DNA from 2 places in the Microbacterium bandirmense genome. Region 2 is predicted to be linked to the other one. Evidence: predicted binding sites of a transcription regulator. Region 2 holds the regulator's gene; the other holds the start of a gene.

Region 1 (3,411 bases), on a different contig from region 2:
AGGGCGAGGTTGTCGAGCACCTTGGCCGACTGCAGCAGCGCGACGCCACCACCGGGGACGATGCCCTCCTCGACGGCCGCCTTCGCGTTGCGGACGGCGTCCTCGATGCGGTGCTTGCGCTCCTTCAGCTCGACCTCGGTCGCCGCACCCGCCTTGATGACGGCCACGCCGCCGGCGAGCTTGGCGAGGCGCTCCTGGAGCTTCTCGCGGTCGTAGTCGCTGTCGGTGTTCTCGATCTCGCGACGGATCTGGGTCACGCGGCCCTCGATCGTCGACGCCTCGCCGGCGCCCTCGACGATCGTGGTCTCGTCCTTGGTGACGATGACCTTGCGAGCACGGCCGAGCAGGTCGAGGGTGGTGTTCTCGAGCTTGAGGCCGACCTCTTCGGTGATGACCTGGCCGCCGGTGAGGATCGCGATGTCCTGCAGCTGCGCCTTGCGACGGTCGCCGAAGCCGGGGGCCTTGACGGCGACCGACTTGAAGATGCCGCGGATCTTGTTCAGCACGAGCGTCGCGAGAGCCTCGCCCTCGACGTCCTCGGCGATGATGACGAGCTCCTTGCCGTCCTGGATCACCTTGTCGACGACCGGCAGCAGGTCCTTGATGTTGCCGATCTTCTGGTTGGCGATCAGGATGTACGGGTCCTCGAAGACCGCTTCCTGGCGCTCGGGGTCGGTGACGAAGTAGGGGTTCAGGTAGCCCTTGTCGAAGCGCATGCCCTCGGTGAGCTCGAGCTCGGTGCCGAAGGTCTGCGACTCCTCGACGGTGACCACGCCCTCCTTGCCGACCTTGTCGATCGCCTCGGCGATGAGCTCGCCGATCTCGGGGTCAGCGGCGGAGATCGATGCCGTGGCGGCGATCTGCTCCTTCGAGTCGATCTCCTTGGCGCTGCTCAGCAGGTCTTCGGTGATGGCCGCGACGGCCTTCTCGATGCCGCGCTTGAGCGAGATGGGGTCGGCGCCGGCTGCGACGTTGCGCAGACCCTCGCGGACCAGCGCCTGGGCCAGCACGGTCGCCGTGGTCGTGCCGTCACCGGCGACGTCGTCGGTCTTCTTGGCGACCTCCTTGACGAGCTCCGCACCGATCTTCTCGTACGGGTCGTCGAGCTCGATCTCCTTGGCGATCGACACACCGTCGTTCGTGATCGTGGGGGCGCCCCACTTCTTCTCGAGCACGACGTTGCGACCGCGCGGGCCGAGGGTCACCTTGACGGCGTCGGCCAGGATGTTGAGGCCGCGCTCGAGGCCGCGACGGGCCTCCTCATCGAAAGCGATGATCTTTGCCATGAGTCTTTCGTCCCTCCCGGACGTAGGCGATGGGATTTAGCACTCAGAGTATGCGAGTGCTAACACCCAGTTTGGCACTCGACCCATGAGAGTGCAAGCCGTCGGGAGTGGGCGTTCGCCCAGCGCGGATCACTCCGCGGGGGCCTGCTCGCCATCTTCCGGCGCGTCGGTGGCGCGATCGAGACCGATCACGACGGTCAGCTGCGGCTGATCGGTGTCGTTCATGCCCGCGTAGAAGTCGCTCTGCTGCACCTCTGCCCCTCCGAGCACCTCGGCGACCCCGAGGGCTGCGGCCTCGTCGGCGGCTTCGACGTAGAACACCGTCGTCTTCTCGAACTCCTGGCTCGATCCCTCGCTGCCGAAGACGCCGTCTTCCGGCCATCCCTCGGCCAGCAGCGCCTCGCGCGTCGACGCCACCAGTCCGCCCTCGGGTGTCGCGTTCAGGATCAGCACACGGTAGGAGGTGTCGACCTCGGGAGCCGTGCCCTGCGTCTGCTGCGGAACGCTGAGGGCGGCCTCGTCAGGGCCGAACGAGATGCGGTCCATCATGACCAGCGAGACGAAGATGCCGCCGACGATGAGCACCAGCGCGACGGCCGCCGACCACAGCAAGACGACGAAGCCGTTCATGCCGGGCTGCTCGGCACGGTGCGCGCCGACGCGTCCGGACGTGCGGGGGATGTCGTCGAAACGGTCATGTGGGGGCTTTGACACCCCTCGATGCTAGCGGGGCGACCCCGAGAATCCGCACCGAGCGACCGGGCGGCGCGTCAGCCGGCGAAACCCCGCATGCGCGCCGTGCGCTGCGCACCGCGCGCGTCGCGCAGCCGGCGCAGGCGGCGCACCAGGAGCGGATCGAACTGCAGGGCCTGCTCGGTCTCGATGATGCGGCCGAGCAGCTGGTAGTACCGGGCGGGACTCATGCCCAGCTGCGTCCGGATGGTCTCCTCCTTCATGCCGCCGTGTCGCGGCCAGGCCGCTTCCAGCGTCAGGATCGCGCGATCGCGATCGGAGAGTTCCCCGAGCATGTCCTCAGGCTACGCGGCGTCGGCGCCATCACCGGCACGCCACTCCCACCACCGTCCGAGCGGATCGGCATCGGCGAGGACCTGCCCGTCGAGCGCGACGGCGAAGCCGTCGAAGTCGCCGCGATCGACGGGTGGTTGCCAGCCCTCGTGCAGACCAGGGGCGTCGATGGTGATCCACCGTGCGTCCAGGGCCCGGATGCGATCGATGAGCGCCGTCCTGGCCGAGCGCGGCAGATACACGAGCATGCCGGGCGTCGTGACGACCAGCGTCGCATCGCGCGGTGCGACGGCCACGAGCTCATCGAGTCGCTCGGCCGCGTCGCCGGCGCGCAGCAGTGGCGGGTCCTCGGCCGCGATGCGCATCGCGGCCTCGATCCGCGTGGCGCGCTCGTGCTCCCCCGGCCAGATCAGCGACCGCATCCACTCGCGATCGGCGGCGTCGCGCACGTCGACGGGCGCCAGGTCGATGCCGCCGCGCCACACCACCTCGGGCATCCTCAGCGGTGGCATGGCCCCGCGCACGACACTGGTCAGCACGACGTCGGAGGGGCCTTCGTCGGGGTCGAGACGACCGCGCTCCGCACCGTCGTCGCCGATGAACCGGTAGGAGTACCGATCGGGGTACAGGCACAGTCCGGCCGCCGCACCGAGCTCGAGCAGGGCGAGCGGGCCCTCGATCCGGCCCAGCGCCGGCAGCAGGGCGGCCAGGCGCAGCGGCTCGTTGGTCTGCACGGTGCGGCTCTGGCATCCGTCGACCAGCGCGGCGGCGTGCTCGAGCATGAACCCGCGCCACTCGGGGTACGGAGCGAGAGGCGCTCCCAGCATCCGACTGACCGCGAAGACCAGCGGCGGCTGCCGATCCTGCGGGCTGATCTGCTCCAACAGCGTCAGCATCTCAGCATCCGCCGCGATCCCCGCCGCCCACGCGGCGTACAGCGCGCTGCGGCCCGGCGCCTCGTGCTCGGCGAACCGGGTGTAGCGCTCGCGCACGGCATCCGTCATGCTCCCATTCTCGCCGACGCATCCCGGCGCCACCGGCGCCGAACCGGTGGAGAATAGAGGCATGTCGTACAGCGTGAACAAGACGGATGCCGAGT
Region 2 (3,411 bases):
TTGCGAGCAGATCATCGCCCTCGCGGCTGAACACCGGGTGCGGAGCGACGGAGACCTCGACGTACAGGTCGCCGTTCGGGCCGCCCGCCCTGCCGACCTCACCGGAGCCCGGCAGCTGCAGGCGCAGTCCAGTCTCGACGCCGGCGGGGATGTCGAGCGAGACGGTGCGCCGCGAGCGCACCCGGCCCTGACCCGCGCACGATCCGCACGGGTACGGGATGGTGGTGCCGAAGCCCTCGCAACTGCCGCATGGCTGGGTGGTGACGACGTTGCCGAGCAGGCTGCGCACCTGTCGCTGCACGTGTCCGGTGCCGCCGCAGACGTCGCAGGTCACCGGCGAGGTGCCCGGCTGGCAGCAGCTGCCCTGGCAGGTCTCGCACAGCACCGCCGTGTCGACCTCGATGTCACGGTGCACCCCGAAGACCACGTCGCCGAGGTCGAGATCGACCCGCACGAGGGCGTCCTGGCCGCGTTCGCGGCGCGACCGCGGGCGAGCGCCGCGACCGCCGCCGGCGGCGCCGAAGAACGTCTCGAAGATGTCGCCGAAGCCGCCGAAGCCCCCTCCGAAGCCGCCGTTCTCGTCACCGCCCATGTCGTAGCGACGGCGCGAGTCCTCGTCGCTGAGCACGTCGTAGGCGTGCGTGACCAGCTTGAACCGCTCTGCGGCGTCCTCCCCCGGGTTCACATCGGGGTGCAGCTGCCTGGCCAGCTTTCGGTAGGCCTTCTTGATCTCGTCCTGCGACGCGTCCCTGGACACCCCGAGAACTTCGTAATGGTCCGCCACGATCACCTTTCTGCGTGTGCGTGCGTGAGTCTTCCGGCGCCCGCGTCAGCGAGCGGCCTCGTCGTCGTCGAGCATCCGCGACAGGTAGCGGGCCACGGCCCGCGCCGCCGCGAGGTTGCTCGGATAGTCCATCCGGGTGGGGCCCATCACCCCGACCCGCGCGGTGCCACCGGGCGCCGCGTAATTGCTGGCCACGATCGATGCCTCGCCGAGCCCGAACGGGGCGTTCTCGGTGCCGATGCTCGTCGCCAGCCCGTGCTCATCGGTGACCATCTCGCTCATCAGCCGCAGCAGGGTGACCTGCTCCTCGATGGCCTCGAGCAGCGGATGGATGCTGCCGCGGAAGTCGTGCTCCCGACGGGCGAGCGTCGCAGCCCCCGCCATCACCAGCCGCTCCTGCCGGAACTCCGCGAGCTCCTCCGAGATCACCGCGGTGAGAGCGCTGAGAGCGGGATGCAGGCGGATGCCCGGGGACCCTGGCTCGGGTTCGCTGAGCGCCAGCATCCGCTCGCTGGCATCGCCGACCGCCCGTCCCACGACGAGCGACAGCAGCTGCGCGCGCAGCAGCGCGACATCGGTCTCGTCGAGATCGATCGGCAGCGGCGCGATGCGCTGCGACACCCCGCCGGCATCGGTCACGATCACGACCAGCATGCGGTTCGGTGCCAGTGCGACCAGCTCCAGATGACTGATGTGCGCCCGCGCGAACGACGGGTACTGCGCGAGCGCGACCTGGCCGGTGAGCTGCGTGAGCACGCGCACGGTGCGCGCCATCAGGTCATCGAGATCGCCCGGGGTGCCGAGGAAGGATTCGATGGCGTTGCGCTGGCCCGGGGACAGCGGACGCAGCTGCGCCAGGTGGTTCACGAAGACGCGGTACCCCTTGTCGGTCGGCACGCGCCCCGACGACGTGTGCGGCGCGACGATCAGCTCTTCATCCTCGAGCAGCGCCATGTCATTGCGGATGGTCGCCGCCGACACGCCGAACGCGTGCCGCTCGACGATCGACTTGCTGCCGACCGGCTCATGGGTCGCCACGTAGTCCTGCACGATCGCGCGGAGAACCTCTAGCCCTCGCTCTGTGACCATCATCCCTCCCGCTGGCACTCGAACCGGTCGAGTGCCAATCCTACCCCGCTCAGCCGGACCCTCCTCGAAGACGGCGCGCCGTCACTCCGTCAGGGCGCGCACGACGGCATCCGCCAGCAGCCGACCGCGCAGGGTCAGGCGCACGCGCTTGTCGCGCAGGGCGGATGCCGGATCGACGAGTCCATCGGAGATCAGTTCCGCCACCCGCTCGCGGTGCGCCTCTGCGATCTCGTCGATCGGCAGACCCTCGGCGAGCCGGCTGAGCAGCAGCACGCGCTCGAGCGTGCGCGCCTCCGGGTCGGGCCGTTCGCGGCCGGCGGCCGGCGACTCGCCCAGGTCCAGTCGCTGCGCGTACGCGGCGGGGTGCTTGACGTTCCACCAGCGCAGGCCGGCCACGTGACTGTGCGCTCCAGGCCCGAATCCCCACCAATCCGATCCGCGCCAGTAGGCGAGGTTGTGCCGGGATGCATGCACGGACTGCGTACCGTGGCCGGGCCCCTTGGCCCAGTTGCTGACCTCGTACCAGTCGAAGCCCGCCGCCGCGAGGCGCGCGTCGGCGAGCTCGTACATGTCGGCCTGCAGATCGTCGTCGGGCGCCGGCACCTCGCCGCGACGGATCTGCCGCGCGAGCTTGGTGCCGTCCTCGATGATCAGCGCGTAGGCCGAGACGTGGTCCGGCTCGAGCGCGATCGCGGCCTCCAAGGACCGCTCCCAATCGACGAGCGATTCGCCGGGAGCGCCGTAGATCAGGTCGACGCTCACGTCGAGCCCGCCATCCCGCGCCGCCCGCACTGCCGTGCCGACGTTCTCGGGTCGGTGCGTGCGATCGAGGGCGGCCAGCACGTGCGGCACGGCGGACTGCATGCCGATCGACAGCCGGTTCACACCGGCATCCACCAGCGTGCGCACCACGTCGTCTGTCACCGTGTCTGGATTGGCCTCGACCGTCACCTCCGCGCCGTCGCGGATGCCGAACGCGTCTACGGCCGCGCGGAGCATCCGCGCGAGGTCGCCGGGTGGCAGCAGCGTCGGCGTGCCTCCGCCGAAGAAGACGGTGTCGAGCGGACGGAGGCCGTCCCTCTCGGCGAGCACGTCGCGGGCCAGCGCGATCTCGCGGATCAGCGTATCGGCGTACTGGTCCTGGCTCGTGCCACGCAGCTCGGTCGCCGTGTAGGTGTTGAAGTCGCAGTACCCGCAGCGCACCCGGCAGAACGGCACGTGCAGGTAGGCCGAGAACGGCACGGCACGATCGACGGGCAGATCGGCCGGGAGCCTGCCGTCGGTGGGCGCGGGGTCACCCAGCGGAAGGGCGCCGGGCATCAGATGGGCGTCGCATACAGCGGCGAGATCGCCCGCAGGTACCGGGCGAACAGCTCTTTGCGGCGGCGCTTCACCATGCCGGGCAGCCGGTAGAGCAGCGCCACGGGCGCGTCGAACGCGCGCACGGTGAACCACACCTCGTCGGTGTCCTCATGCCAGTAGAGATCGAACGACTCCTCGCCGCTGACCACCGAACCGCCGACCGTGCCCAGCACGAA

The links. Region 2 encodes HrcA, which represses chaperone genes, less so after heat shock. Its sites were predicted from a motif close to TTNGCACTCGNNNNNNNCGAGTGCNAA; they were not measured.
Region 1: groL (chaperonin GroEL) is a predicted target of HrcA. The motif match lies at 1,323-1,349, and genes of this name have one in related genera.

What each region holds. Positions count from the first base shown of each region.
Region 1 is NZ_JBBDGM010000009.1:25,381-28,791, forward strand. It holds gene groL (chaperonin GroEL) at 1-1,286, opposite strand, end outside; gene WDU99_RS11500 (LytR C-terminal domain-containing protein) at 1,416-2,000, opposite strand; gene WDU99_RS11505 (DUF3263 domain-containing protein) at 2,057-2,314, opposite strand; gene WDU99_RS11510 (DUF2332 domain-containing protein) at 2,324-3,316, opposite strand; gene msrB (peptide-methionine (R)-S-oxide reductase MsrB) at 3,378-3,411, shown strand, end outside.
Region 2 is NZ_JBBDGM010000001.1:242,428-245,838, reverse strand. It holds gene dnaJ (molecular chaperone DnaJ) at 1-784, opposite strand, end outside; gene hrcA (heat-inducible transcriptional repressor HrcA) at 830-1,873, opposite strand; gene hemW (radical SAM family heme chaperone HemW) at 1,955-3,193, opposite strand; gene WDU99_RS01150 (DUF1990 family protein) at 3,193-3,411, opposite strand, start outside.